3 regions of the Rathayibacter festucae DSM 15932 genome follow, and region 1 is predicted to be linked to each of the others. Evidence: predicted binding sites of a transcription regulator. Region 1 holds the regulator's gene; each other region holds the start of a gene.

Region 1 (4,800 bases):
TCCCGATCACGGGCGGCCCCTGCCGGGCGGCGGGGGCCGCGCACCACGACGCAGGCCGCACGATGACACCGGGCCGCACGACGACCCGGGCCGCAGGACGGCACAGGCCGCACTACCGAGAAGAAAGAGGCGCATGGCCAGCCAGGATTGGTTCGACAAGGACTTCTACAAGATCCTCGGTGTCTCGAAGGACGTCTCCGCGGCGGACCTGAAGAAGACCTACCGCAAGCTCGCCCGGCAGTTCCACCCCGACTCCAACCCGGGGGATGCGAAGGCCGAGGCGCGCTTCAAGGAGATCAGCGAGGCGTACACCGTCCTCTCCGACGCCGAGCACCGCAAGGAGTACGACCAGATCCGCGCGATGGGCTCCGGCGCCCGCTTCACGGCCGGCGGCCAGCCCGGCGGCTTCGACGACGTCTTCGGCAACGTCTTCAACCAGGGCGGCGGCGGCCGCACCTCGTACAGCACCCAGCAGGGTCCGCCCGCCGGCTTCGAGGACATCCTCGGCGGCATGTTCGGCAACGCGGGCGGTGGCCGCTTCGGCCAGCCCAGCGGCGGCTTCCGCGGCTTCGGCGGCCCGCAGAAGGGCGCCGACGTCACCGCCAGCACCACCATCGACTTCCGCACCGCCACCCAGGGCGACACCGTGCAGCTGCAGACCGGCGAGGGCCGCGCGCTCTCGGTCCGGATCCCGGCCGGCGTCGCCGACCAGCAGAAGATCCGCGTCCGCGGCAAGGGCCGCCCGAGCCCCGACGGCGGCGAGCCCGGCGATCTCGTGCTCACCGTCGCCGTGCGCAAGCACCCCGTCTTCGAGCGCGACGGCCTGAACCTGCGCGTCACCGTCCCCGTCACCTTCGTCGAGGCCGTCTTCGGCGCGACGATCGAGGTGCCGACCCTCGGCGGCGACCCGGTCAAGCTCCGCGTCGCGCCCGGCACCCCGAGCGGCCGCGTGCTGCGGGTCAAGGGCCGCGGGGTCGCGACCGGCAAGGGTACGGGCGATCTGCTGGCAGAGATCCAGGTCGCGGTGCCCGATCACCTGTCCGGCGCGGCGCGCGACGCCCTCGAGGCCTACGCGGCAGCCGAGCCGTCGGACAACCCGCGGGACGACATCCTGGAGAAGGCCCGCTACTAGCGCGGCATCAGGGCGGTCCGGCCCGAGCGGGCCGGCCGGAGAGGAGGAGACGTGGACGAGAGCACCCCGGTGTTCGCGATCGCGGTCGCCGCCGACCTCGCCGGCATGCACCCGCAGACGCTGCGGCAGTACGACCGGCTGGGCCTCGTGCGGCCGACCCGGACGGCCGGCAAGTCGCGGCGGTACTCGATGCGCGACGTCGTGCAGCTGCGCGAGGTCGCCCGGCTCTCCTCCGAGGGTGTCTCGCTCGAGGGCATCGCCCGCATCCTCCAGCTCGAGAACCAGGTGCTCTCGCTGTCGCAGCGCGTGCGCGAGCTGGAGTCCGCGCTGGCCGACGAGCTGCTCAACCGCCCCGGCCGCCGGGTCTTCGCCGCGGGCCTCGAGGGCGACGTGGTCACCCTCCGGCACGGCACGCGCGCGCAGCGGCGGACCGAGCTCGTGGTCTGGCGGCCGCTGCCGCGCGGCGGCGGCGAGGATGCCGACACCCCCTGAACAGGGCTAGCCTGACGGGGTGCTCGGAACGGACCGGGCCGCTGAGAGGGCACCATGACTCAGGACGACCGCGGCGACGACGCCGCGACGCCGGACGCCGAGACGGCCGACTACAGCCGCGAGGACTACGCGATCCACGCGACCCGGAGCGAGCTGCCGCTCTTCGCGGACGCGGTCGCCGACCGGCGGAACGACTCCGACTGGCTCTCCTCGCTCTCGGGTGTCCTCGGCGGCACCGAGAAGGACACCGCCGCGGCCGCCGCGCAGGCGGCGCTCGAGCGCCGCGCGCGCAGGACCGACGGCACCTGACCACCCTGCAGCGGCCGGTGGGTCTCCTAAGAAAGATCACCTAGTAGGGATGGGAAAGCCATGCTGATCGAGTAGCCCGCGCAGCGGGCGTATCGAGATCCACCAGCATCAGAAGCCGAGTCTGCAGACCGCCCTGCTGGCGACGGTGGGTCTCGAGACGCCCCTGCGGGGCTACTCGACCAGCATGGGCCGGCTACTTGCGGGCCGGGATGCGCAGGGGCGCCGGGGCGCCGAGGCGGCCGCCGCTGAGGCGGCTCAGGATCTCGGAGCCGAACGGGACCGCGCCGACGAGACGGCGCGCGTCGACGTGCTCCTCGTCGGAGTAGCTCACGAGCACGTAGACGCCGACGACGACGATCGCGGCGATGGTGGCGACGCGGACCGGGATCTGGTCGACCGCGCCGCCTCCGCCGTCGACCGGCTCGGCGAGCGTGACGCACATCAGGAAGACCGTGGCGTAGACCGCCAGGTGCCGGTGGGTGCTGCGCCAGGGCCGTGAGAGCGCGGCGATCGGCAGGATCCACAGCGCGTACCACGGGTGGATGGCGGTCGACGCGGTGACGAAGGCCAGCAGCGCGCCGGTCAGGCGGGCGAGCGGGTCGATCGCCCGACGCGACAGCATGAGGGCGCCGGCGATCAGCCCGGCGGCGAGCAGGGCGAGCATCTTGACCACGGCGATCGCCGTCGCCGGGTCGTGGCCGGTCATCTGCACGGCCGTGGAGACCGCGACGACGACGGCGGACATCGGCGCGTACCAGTGCAGGATCGAGCCGGGCACGATCATCGCGCCGATCCAGCCCACGCCCACGCCCGCGGCGAGGCCGATCGCGACCACGACGGCGAGCGCGCCGGCGCCGCTCCAGGCCCAGGCGCGGATCCGCTCGCGCAGCGTCGCGTCGTGGCGGAGCCAGAGCAGCGCGAGCACCGGCAGTGCGATGACCGCCACCGGCTTGACCGCGATCGCCGCTCCCATCAGCAGCACCGCCGCCACCCGGCGGTCGGTGTGCCCGTAGTAGAGCGAGGCGAGGATCAGCGCGATCATCACCGAGTCGTTGTGCCCGGCGACGACGAAGAGGACGAGGGTGAGCGGGTTGGCGACGAGGCTCCAGGCGGTGAGCGGGACGGACAGCCCGCGCAGCCGGGCGAGCCGGAGCGCGTAGACGGCGCTGACGGCGACTCCGGCGACGGACAGCGCGCGGAGCATCGCGATCGAGAGCTCGGGGAAGGTCCAGCCGGCGACGTGCACGGCGGTCTGCTCGGCGAGCAGGTAGAGCGGGCCGTAGGGCGTCGGGGTGTCGGCCCAGCGCGGATCGACGCCGAGGGCGAACCAGCCGGGGAGGGTGGCGACTCCGCTGGAGTACGGGTTCACGCCGGCCGTCATCAGCCGGCCCTGCGCGACGTACGAGAACATGTCGCGGCTGAACAGCGGGACGGCGAGCAGCAGGGGAGCGGCCCAGGCGAGCGCGGCGACCAGGATCGCCCGGACCGAGCCGGGCCGGTCGTCCAGCGCGACCGCGCGCAGGCGCAGCCAGGCGACGAGCAGCAGGATCCCGCCGCCGACGACGGCGACGACGCCGAGCTCGGTGGCGCCCGAGGAGGCGCGCAGTGCCGCGATCAGCGGCCAGCTCCGGATCGGCGAGTCGAGCGGCAGGTAGCCGACCGCGAGCGAGCCCGCGAGGATCGCGAGCGAGCCGATCAGTCCGACCACGAGCGGCGCCGCCGTCGACAGCAGCGGTGCGCGCAGGCGCAGCCCCTGCGTCCGGACCTCGTCCGGTCGTCGTGTCGTCCCCCGAGTCACCATCCCGGCCACGCTAGGGGACCCGCATCGGAAAGCGGTGGACAGGCGGTGAACGGTTGACCAGCGGAGTCTCAGGCGTTACCGGCGTCCGGGGCGGCCTCGGCGAAGCGGAGCTGGTTCCCGAACGGATCGATCAGATCGAGCGCGAAGCCGAAGGGCGACCGCGTGATCCGCGGGTTGAGGTACGGGTACTCCTTCGAGTCGAGCTCGGCGTGCAGCTCGCGCACCCCGCGGAGGGCCACGTGCACCGCCGCTCCGGGGCTCCCGTCGCGGTGGTGCTCGCTCAGGTGCAGCCGCAGACCCGACCTCGAGACCTGGAGGTAGACCGGTGCGTCTCGGGAGGCACGGTGCTCCCAGTCGACTGTGAAGCCGAGGTAGTCGACGTAGAACTCGCCCGCCTTCGCGACGGAGAAGATCCTCAGGATCGGCACAGCCGCCTCCAGCCGGACCGCTTCCAGGCGCGGAACGTCGCCTCCGGTCGGATGGTCTCTGGCGCGTCGTCTCGTCTCCACGCCACGAGGCTAGCCGCCTGCGCGAGGGCCGCTCGCCAGCGTCGTCGGCCGGTGACGGCCCGCTCAGTCGACGAGGTCCAGGGCGCGCAGCCGCGCGAGCGTGTCGACCCCGGCGGGCGGGCAGCGGTGCGCGTCGGCGCCGGTGATCCAGTGCAGGGCGTCGATCTCGCCGCTGGCGCGCGGCTCGTCGGCGAGCTCCGCGGCGAAGACGGTCATGTGCACCTCCCGCCCCTCCGGCTCGCCGTGCGCCTGGGTGCGGACGGTGAAGAGCTCGCGGAGGGCCGTGGGCGCGGTGCTGAGCTCCTCCTCCGTCTCGCGCGCCGCCGCCTCGGCGCTCGTCTCGCCCGGGTCGACCTTGCCGCCGGGGAGGTAGACGACGTCGCGCCCGCGGGCCGTCACCATCAGCACGCGGCGCTCGCGCAGGACGGCGACGGCGGAGACGACGAGGGGAGGGAGGCTGCTCATCCCGCCATCATGCCCGCGGACGGACCCCGCCCGCGGTCGGCCGCCGGGCCCGCGGCTACCATGGACGCACACCAGAAGGACGCGCGCAGCCG
Region 2 (4,800 bases), 830 kb from region 1:
TCGTCGCCGCCTTCATCGAGACGGTCGCCGCCCACGCCGATCTCGCCGGTCCGGCACCGGGGGCGGCCTGACTCCCTCGAGGATCGAGAGATCTCCACAGCTGTGGACAAACCTGTGGAGAGATGTGGAGAACGGGCGTCCTCGCCGGTGCCCGCCGCCGCGGATCGCCCGTCCCGCAGCGGATCCGGCCGAGCAGAGGGTGTGGAAACGCGAGGTGTCCGGTCGGTGAACCCGTGCCCCTGGAACAGGGGATCCGGCTCCCGGTTCGACGCCGGGGGCGGAACCGCGTACCGTCCGGACCGTGAACACTCCTTCAGGAACCCAGGCCAAGCGCGCCGCGGACGACGCGCAGGACTCGACCGCGGTGCGCACGCTCGCCCGCGGGGGCTACGCCGCGAACGGCCTCGTCCACGTCCTCATCGGCGTCATCGCCCTGCAGATCGCGACCGGCGGCCAGGGCGAGGCCGACCAGTCCGGCGCGCTCGGCTCGCTCGCCGCGCAGCCCGGGGGACTGGTCGTGCTCTGGGTCTGCGCGATCGGGCTCTTCGGACTCGCGCTGTGGGGTGCGCTCGAGGCGTTCCTGGTGGCGGGCGGCGACAGCGCCGCGTCCCGCTGGGGCAGCCGTCTCAAGGAGGTGGCGAAGGCCGTCGTCTACCTCGCGCTCGGCATCACGACCCTGCGCTTCGCGATGGGCGGCAGCTCCGACTCGTCCGAGACGTCCGAGAGCGCGAGCGCGCAGGTCCTCGCCGCGCCCGGCGGGGTGGTGCTGCTCGTGATCGCCGGGCTCGCGATCCTCGCGGTCGGCGGCGTCTTCGTCTACCGAGGCGCGTCGAAGAAGTTCCTCAAGAACGTCGCACTGCCGGGCGGGACGGCCGGCCGCGTGGTCACCGGTCTCGGCATCGCGGGCTACGTCGCGAAGGGCGTCGTGCTCGGCGTGCTCGGGATCCTGGTGATCATCGCCGCTGTGACGCACGACCCGGCGCAGGCGGGCGGCCTGGACGAGGCGCTGAAGACGCTGACCGAGCTGCCGTTCGGCGTCGTGCTGCTCGGCGTCGTCGCCGTCGGGCTGATCGCCTACGGCGCGTTCTGCTTCGCCCGGGCGCGCTGGCCGAGGCTCTGAGGACCTCTGCCGCCGAGTCCGCGGGAGGGCTCGGCGCGATAGCCGTCGCGCAGCCCGCCCATGCGCGCCGGATCCGCACCGCGCCGCCGTCCCGGCCCGCGCCGCCGTCGGGCTCCTGATCCCCGGAAGGACGCCGCAGGAGAGCGCGGAGCCGTGACGGGGGAACGGGGCCCGGGGCCGATACCCCCTGACGGGTGTGATCGCAAGCAGTGCCTCGGTCCACGTTTCAGTGACACTCTGTGCAGATGCATGCAGGTGGCGACGACGCGAGCGCGGAGCGGGTCCGCCCTGCCCTGGCCGAGACGGCCGCGCGCCTGCTCCGGGCCGTCGCGACCGGCGACCGCGCCGCGTTCGCCGAGCTGTTCGACCGCTTCGGCGGGCTCTTCTCCGCCTCGATCGCCACGGTGCACGCCGACGCCTCCACGCGTGACCGGCTCTGCACCGAGGCCTTCGCCGCCGTCTGGCGCCGTGCCCGGGAGGGCGCCCACGCCCCGGAGCCGGTGCTCTGGCTGCTCGAGGTGCTCTGCGAGACGCTCGGCTCCTCCCGGGAGGGCTCGCGCCGCCCGCTCGCCGAGGGGCTCCTCGCGCTGGCCTGCCCGGACCGCGAGCTGCTGCTGCTCGCCGTGGCCGGTCGCTACTCCCAGCCCGAGATCGCCGCGCTCACGGGCGTCCGCGAGTCGCGACTGCGCGCGGTCCTCCGCGACGCGCTCGGCTCCCTCCGCGGCGGCCTCGGCGACGGGCGCCTCACCGCCTGACCGGCGGCGCCGTCTCCTCGAGAACTCGCCGTCTCCCCCGCGGCGGCTCCGACGGGCGTAAACTTGAGTCACCCGAACTCAACTTTCGAACCGCAAGGAGGAGATGCAGATGCAGGCCGGTCGGACACCCCAGCAGGACGAGTCGTCCGCTCTCGCGCAGTACGGCGTCGACCTGACCGCGATCGCGGCGAGCGGCAAGCTCGACCCGGTCATCGGACGGGACGCCGAGATCCGCCGCGTCAGCCAGGTGCTCACGCGCCGCACCAAGAACAACCCGGTGCTCATCGGCGAGCCCGGCGTCGGCAAGACGGCGGTCGTCGAGGGGCTCGCGCAGCGGATCGTCGCGGGCGACGTCGCCGACAGCCTCAAGGGCAAGCGGCTCGTCAGCCTCGACCTCTCCGCGCTGATCGCGGGAGCGAAGTACCGCGGCGAGTTCGAGGAGCGGCTGAAGGCCGTCCTCGCCGAGATCAACGACTCCGGCGGCCGCATCATCACCTTCATCGACGAGCTGCACACCCTGATGGGCGCCGGCGGCGGCGAGGGCTCGGTGGCGGCGGCGAACATGCTCAAGCCGATGCTCGCCCGCGGCGAGCTGCGGATGATCGGCGCCACCACGCTCGACGAGTACCGCCAGTACATCGAGAAGGACGCGGCCCTCGAGCGCCGCTTCCAGCAGGTCTTCGTCGGCGAGCCGACGGTCGAGGACACGGTCGCGATCCTCCGCGGGCTGAAGGAGCGCTACGAGGCGCACCACAAGGTCGCCATCGCCGACTCCGCGCTGATCGCCGCCGCCTCGCTGTCCAACCGCTACATCACCGCCCGCCAGCTGCCGGACAAGGCCATCGACCTGATCGACGAGGCCGCCTCGCGCCTGCGGATGGAGATCGACTCCGCGCCGGTCGAGATCGACGAGCTGCGCCGCTCCGTCGACCGGCTGAAGCTCGAGGAGCTCGCGTTGAAGAAGGAGAAGGACGAGGCCTCGAAGGCGCGGCTGGAGACGCTGCGCGAGGACCTCGCCCGCCGCGGCGCCCACCTCGCCGAGCTGCAGCAGCGCTGGGAGCGCGAGCGCGCCTCCCTCAACCGCATCGGCGATCTCAAGAACCGGCTCGACGCGCTGCGGATCGCGGCCGAGCGGGCCCAGCGCGAGGGCAACCTCGAGCGCGCCTCCCGCCTGCTCTACGGCGACATCCCCGCCGCCGAGAGCGAGCTCGCGGCCGCCGAGCAGGAGGAGCAGCCGGCCGAGGGCCGCATGGTCAACGAGCAGGTCACCTCGGACGACATCGCCGCGGTCATCGCCGCCTGGACCGGCATCCCGGTCGGCCGGCTGATGCAGGGCGAGACCGAGAAGCTGCTGCACCTTGAGACCGAGCTGCACCGGCGCCTGATCGGCCAGAACGAGGCGGTCTCGGCCGTCGCCGGCGCCGTCCGCCGCACCCGCGCCGGCGTCTCCGACCCCGACCGGCCGACCGGGTCGTTCCTCTTCCTCGGACCGACCGGCGTCGGCAAGACCGAGCTGGCGAAGGCGCTGGCCGACCACCTCTTCGACGACGAGAAGGCGATGGTGCGCATCGACATGTCGGAGTACGGCGAGAAGTTCGCCGTCTCGCGGCTCGTCGGCGCCCCTCCCGGCTACATCGGCTACGAGCAGGGCGGCCAGCTGACGGAGGCGGTCCGCCGCCGGCCGTACTCGGTCGTGCTGCTCGACGAGATCGAGAAGGCGCACCCCGAGGTCTTCGACGTGCTGCTGCAGGTGCTCGACGACGGCCGGCTCACCGACGGCCAGGGGCGGACGGTCGACTTCCGCAACACGATCCTCATCCTCACCTCGAACCTCGGCTCGCAGTTCCTGGTGGACCAGTCCCTGACCCGCCCGCAGAAGGTCGAGGCGGTGCAGCAGATGGTGCGCCAGGCCTTCAAGCCCGAGTTCGTGAACCGGCTCGACGACATCGTCGTGTTCGAGGCGCTCGACCGCACCGAGCTCGGCGAGATCGTCTCGCTCTACGTCGACCGGCTCTCGCGCCGGCTGGCGGAGCGGCGTCTCGACCTCGCCGTCACGCCCGCCGCCCGCGGCTGGCTGGCCGAGCGCGGCTACGACCCGCAGTACGGCGCTCGCCCGCTGCGCCGCCTGATGCAGCAGGAGATCGACGACCGGCTGGCGACGGCCCTCCTCGACGGCTCCATCCGCGACGGCGACGTGGTGCTCGTCGACGCGGGCCCGGACGGCCTGCTGGTCTCCGCGGGCCTCGCGACGCCGTAGGCCCCGCGACCCCGCACGGTCCGCACCGCCTGTCGCCCCCCCGTCCCCGACCCTCCCCTCCCATTCCTCAAAAGTTGCGGTAGTCGCGCGCCACTACCGCAACTTCTGGAGAGTGGAGCGGGCGGCCGGGGGCGGGGGCTCCTCCACAGGGGGCGATCGCGGGCGGGCCGTCCACAGTCGCCGCCCGGGCGCCTCGCCGGGCGCGCGTCTGCGGGTAGCGTCCCGCCCATGAATTCCCCGTCTCCCGCCGCCGGCGCGCGCATGGCCGAACTCGCGCCCGAGGAGCGGCCGCGCGAGCGGCTCCGCGCCCGCGGTCCCGAGGCGCTGACCGACGCGGAGACGCTGGCCGTGCTGATCGGCAGCGGGGTCCGCGGGGCGAACGCGACCGTCGTCGCGCAGCGTCTGCTCGCGCGCTTCGGCGGCATCGACGCGGTGTCGCGCGCGGGCGTGGCCGACCTGGTCCGCCAGCGCGGCGTCGGCGAGGTCGCCGCCTGCCGCATCGTCGCGTCCTTCGAGCTGCGGCGGAGGATGAACCGCGCCGGTCGGGCCGCGCGCGTCGTCGACGCGGCCGGCCTCGCCGAGCTGGTGACGCCGCTGCTCGCCGCGCGGCCGACCGAGACCGTGCTGGCCGTCGCGCTGACCGCCGCCGGGGCCGTCCGCGACGTGAT
Region 3 (4,800 bases), 1.7 Mb from region 1:
GGCAGCCGCATCACGACGCGCGGGAAGCCGTTCAGCACCGAGGTCGTGTCGGCCGCGTGCGAGAAGCCGGCCTTCTCGAAGAGGGCGCGGGTGCCGACGTAGGCCATCGTCTGCTCGACCTTCACACCGGCGTTGTCGACGGGGTAGCCCTCGATCGCCGGGGCGCCGTGCGCGCGGGCGAAGTCGACGGCGCCGGCGAGCAGGGCGTGCGAGATCCCGCGCCTGCGGAAGCCGGGGCGGACGCGGATGCACCAGACGCTCCAGACGTCCAGGTCGTCGACGTGCGGGATCCTCCGGTTCCTCGCGTAGCTGGTGTCGGCGCGGCGGTGCACGGCGGCCCAGCCCGCCACCTCGCCGCCGTCGTAGGCGAGGACGCCGGGCGGCGGGTCCTGCGCGACGAGCTCGCGCATCCGCTCGCCGCGAGCCGTACCACGCAGGGCGTTGTTCTCGGTGGAGGAGAGCAGCCGGTAGCTCAGGCACCAGCACACGCTCGCGTCGGGCCGCTTCGGGCCGTTCATCGTCGCCAGGTCGTCGAAGACGGTGGCCGGACGCACCTCGATCGTCATGGCGGCAGCCTCCCACCGAGGCCTCTCCCCGGCAAGGCGCTCGATTCACCACTCCGGCGCATGAATCGCACCAGCACCCCCTGTTGGACGGCGCACAGGCGGCGCCCGTACCGTGGTCGAGGTATCCAACGAAGGAGCACTCCCTTGAAGCACGTCCCCCTCGGCGCCTCCGGCCTCGACTCCCCGAACGTCGTCCTCGGCCTCATGCGCATCCCCGACATGACCGACGACGCCATCCGCGACCTCGTCCGCACCGCCCGCGACTCCGGCATCGACTTCTTCGATCACGCCGACGTCTACGGCGGCGAGCTGCACCGCTGCGAGGAGCGCTTCGCCGAGGCGCTGGCGCTCACCCCGTCCGAGCGCGAGCAGGTCGTCCTGCAGACCAAGGCCGGCATCGTCGGCGACGGCCCGTACTTCGACTTCTCGTACGAGCACCTGATGCAGTCGGTCGAGGGCTCGCTGAAGGCGCTCCGCACCGACTACATCGACGTGCTCCTGCTGCACCGCCCCGACGCGCTGGTCGAGCCCGACGAGGTCGCCCGCGCCTTCGACGAGCTGCACGCGGCCGGCAAGGTCAAGCACTTCGGCGTCTCCAACCAGACGCCGTACCAGATCGAGTTGCTGAAGAAGTCGCTGAACCAGCCGATCGTCGCGAACCAGCTGCAGCTCTCGATCACGCACTCGCCGATGATCGCGCAGGGCGTGGCCTCGAACATGATCGCCGAGGACCAGTCGGTGATGCGCGACGCGGGCATCCTCGACTACTGCCGCCTCAACGACATCACCGTGCAGGCCTGGTCGCCGTTCCAGAGCGGCTTCTTCACCGGCGTCTTCCTCGACAACCCCGAGTACGGCGAGCTGAACGCGGTCCTCGACCGCCTGGCCGCCCAGTACGACGTCCCGCCCCTCGCCGTCGCGACCGCCTGGATCACCCGCCACCCGGCGAAGATGCAGGTCGTCCTCGGCACGACGAACGAGCAGCGCGTGCGCGATGCAGCCCTCGGCTCCGACCTGCCGCTCACGCGGCCGGAGTGGTACGAGCTGTTCCGCGCCGCGGGCCACATCGTCCCCTAGAGCTCCCACCCCGGAGAAACGCGCGTCGGCGCACAGGGAGGCACGGACCGGACAGGGTCCGTGCCTCCTCTCCGTCTGCCCCCTCTCCGAGAGATGCCACTTGCGTACGCGACACGCCGTGGGAGGCGTGCACAAGTGGCATCTCGCGGACTGTCACAGCTGTACTTCGTCGCGAAAGACGTCGTCGTCCCGCCCGCATCTGAAGCCGGAGCGGAAGGCCGCGTCGACGGGATGACCGAGAAGGGCCTCCGCTTCGAGGGCGAAGGCCGCCAGAGCGAAGTAGGTCGCGTCCGGTTCTGCATCGACGACGAGATCGACGTCGCTGGTGCCGGTGGCCGCGCCTGCCGTGACGGAGCCGACGACGGAGATCGCGGTGATGCCGAATCGGCTCGCGAGGGCGAGGAGGCGGTCACGGCATCGCTGTTTGTCGTCGATGGACGGCGCACGGGATCGGGCAGCACTCGAGCGCATCTCGTCCGCAGCCTGACTCCTCATCCTTCGACCGTACTGACGGCCCGGGGCCCGGCGCGTCGTCCACAGACCTGCTGTCGCACCACACCGCCCTCTCCGCGAGATGCCACTTGCGTACGCGACACGCCGTGAGAGGCGTGCACAAGTGGCATCTCGCGGGTGGGAATAGGGGAGGGCCCCCTGCGTTGAACTTGAGTGCAAGTGACTCAACTCTTTCAGGAGGACTGGTGCCCGACAACTACAACGAGGCCGGAGCGAGCTCGTTCGACGACTTCCTCGCCCGCTACCTCGACGGTGAGCGCGCCCGCGCGGCGCGGTCCATCGACCTCAGCCGCTTCCTCAGCGCACGCACCCAGAGCATCCTGCAGTCCGCAGGGCGCTTCGCCCTCGAGCGCGGCCAGACCGAGCTCGACGCCCTGCACGTGCTGCGGGTCCTCGTCGACGACGAGGCCGTGTCGCAGGCGGTCCGCCGCATCGGCGTCGACCCCGGCGCCATCGCGACCGCCACGGAGGCGCGCCTGCCGCAGGCGAGCGAGGCCCCGGCCTCGCAGAACGCGGCGACCATCACCCCGAGCGCCCAGCGTGCGCTCTTCCACTCCTACCAGGTCGCCCGCTCCAGCGGCTCGACCTACATCGACCCCGAGCACCTCTTCTTCGCGCTCGTGCTCGGCCAGGACGCGCCCGCCGGGCAGGTCCTCGCCCGCGCCGGCGTGACCGCGGAGGCGCTCACCCAGGGCCTGCGCGAGACCGTCGCCGGCGAGCAGACCGTCCCGGAGCAGGGCGCACCCGCGTCCGAGACCCCGATGCTCGACAAGTTCGGCACCGACCTCACCGAGCTCGCCCGCGAGGGCCGGCTCGACCCGGTGATCGGCCGCTCCGAGGAGATCGAGCAGGCCGTCGAGATCCTCAGCCGTCGCACCAAGAACAACCCGGTGCTCGTCGGTGAGGCCGGCGTCGGCAAGACCGCCGTCGTCGAGGGCCTGGCCCGCGCGATCGTGGCCGGCGAGGTCCCGGAGCAGCTGCGCGAGAAGCGCGTCGTCTCGCTCGACCTGCCCGCCATGCTCGCGGGCACCCGCTACCGCGGCGACTTCGAGGAGCGCCTCACCACGACGATGGACGAGATCGCGGCCCACTCGGGCGAGCTGATCGTCTTCATCGACGAGGTGCACACCGTCGTCGGCGCCGGTGGCGCGGGCGAGGGCGGCATGGACGCGGGGAACATCCTCAAGCCGCGGCTGGCCCGCGGTGAGCTGCACCTGATCGGTGCGACCACCCTCAAGGAGTACCGCAGCATCGAGAAGGACCCGGCCCTCGAGCGCCGGTTCCAGCCGGTCCGCATCGGCGAGCCGAGCATCGAGGACGCCGTCGCGATCCTGCACGGCCTCCGCGGCGCCTACGAGGAGCACCACCGCGTCGTCTTCACCGACGACGCCCTGCGCGCCTCCGTCGAGCTCTCCGCCCGCTACCTGCCCGACCGGGTGCTGCCCGACAAGGCGATCGACCTGATCGACCAGGCCGGCGCGCGGCTGCGCCTGAAGCTCGGCGCGGGGGTCGACACCGACGCGCTACTCGCGCGGCTCGCCACCCTCGAGGGCGACAAGAACGCGGCCGTCTCGGCCGAGCACTACGAGGAGGCGTCGCGCCTGCGCGACGAGATCACCGCGGTGCAGGCGTCGCTCGATGCGGCGACCGCCGGGGGAGCCGTCTCGCAGGAGGCGGTCGTCGGCGAGGCCGAGATCGCTGCGGTCGTCGCCCGTGCCACAGGCATCCCGGTGTCGCGGCTGACCGAGGGGGAGCGCGACCGTCTCGCGCAGCTCGAGACGGAGCTGCACCGGCGCGTCATCGGCCAGGACGCCGCGGTCGCCGCGGTCGCCCGCGCCGTGCGCCGCAGCCGGACCGGGATGGGCGACTCCTCGCGGCCCGTCGGCTCGTTCCTCTTCCTCGGCCCGACCGGCGTCGGCAAGACCGAGCTGGCCCGTACCCTCGCGGGCTCGCTCTTCGCCGACGAGCAGTCGGTGATCCGCTTCGACATGAGCGAGTTCGGCGAGCGGCACACCGTCTCGCGGCTGGTCGGCTCCCCTCCCGGGTACGTCGGCTACGACGAGGCCGGTCAGCTGACCGAGCGCGTGCGCCGGAACCCGTACTCGGTCGTGCTCTTCGACGAGATCGAGAAGGCGCACCCGGACGTCTTCAACCTGCTGCTGCAGGTGCTCGACGACGGACGCCTGACCGACGGTCAGGGCCGCACGGTCGACTTCCGGAACACGGTGATCATCATGACCTCGAACCTGGGGTCGGAGTTCCTCGCCTCGCGCTCCGGCGCGCTCGGCTTCGTCGCGCAGAGCGACGAGTCGGCCGAGGGCTTCGCCTCGGAGAAGGACCTGCACGACCGCGTGATGGGCCGGCTCCGCGAGGCGATGCGGCCGGAGTTCCTCAACCGGATCGACGAGATCGTGCTCTTCCGCCGGCTCGGCCGTGCGCAGCTGCGCGAGATCGTCGGGCTGGTGCTCGAGGCCAGCCGTGCGCGGCTCGCCTCGCGCGAGGTCTCGCTCGAGGTCTCCGAGGCCGCGGTCGACTGGCTCGCCGAGCACGGCTACGAGCCGCAGTACGGCGCCCGGCCGCTCCGCCGCCTGGTGCAGCGCTGGGTCGACGACCGCATCGCCGACCTGTTCGTCTCCGGCGACGT

The links. Region 1 encodes HspR, which represses chaperone genes until heat shock. Its sites were predicted from a motif close to AAGTTGAGTCNNNNNGACTCAACTT; they were not measured.
Region 2: a site for HspR is predicted at 1,936-1,960, ahead of C1I64_RS15780 (ATP-dependent Clp protease ATP-binding subunit). Genes of this name have one in related genera too.
Region 3: a site for HspR is predicted at 2,303-2,327, ahead of C1I64_RS11780 (ATP-dependent Clp protease ATP-binding subunit). Genes of this name have one in related genera too.

What each region holds. Positions count from the first base shown of each region.
Region 1 is NZ_CP028137.1:4,287,408-4,292,207, forward strand. Features, by position in the region: gene C1I64_RS19570 (DnaJ C-terminal domain-containing protein) at 134-1,132, shown strand; gene C1I64_RS19575 (heat shock protein transcriptional repressor HspR) at 1,184-1,624, shown strand; gene C1I64_RS19580 (hypothetical protein) at 1,679-1,933, shown strand; gene mptB (polyprenol phosphomannose-dependent alpha 1,6 mannosyltransferase MptB) at 2,127-3,734, opposite strand; gene C1I64_RS19590 (glyoxalase superfamily protein) at 3,803-4,243, opposite strand; gene C1I64_RS19595 (NUDIX hydrolase) at 4,307-4,708, opposite strand.
Region 2 is NZ_CP028137.1:3,458,173-3,462,972, reverse strand. Features, by position in the region: gene C1I64_RS15795 (LysR family transcriptional regulator) at 1-71, shown strand, start outside; gene C1I64_RS15790 (DUF1206 domain-containing protein) at 302-1,120, shown strand; gene C1I64_RS15785 (sigma-70 family RNA polymerase sigma factor) at 1,366-1,875, shown strand; gene C1I64_RS15780 (ATP-dependent Clp protease ATP-binding subunit) at 1,985-4,132, shown strand; gene C1I64_RS15775 (JAB domain-containing protein) at 4,361-4,800, shown strand, end outside.
Region 3 is NZ_CP028137.1:2,548,530-2,553,329, reverse strand. Features, by position in the region: gene C1I64_RS11795 (GNAT family N-acetyltransferase) at 1-566, opposite strand, end outside; gene C1I64_RS11790 (aldo/keto reductase) at 711-1,643, shown strand; gene C1I64_RS11785 (nucleotidyltransferase domain-containing protein) at 1,797-2,138, opposite strand; gene C1I64_RS11780 (ATP-dependent Clp protease ATP-binding subunit) at 2,342-4,800, shown strand, end outside.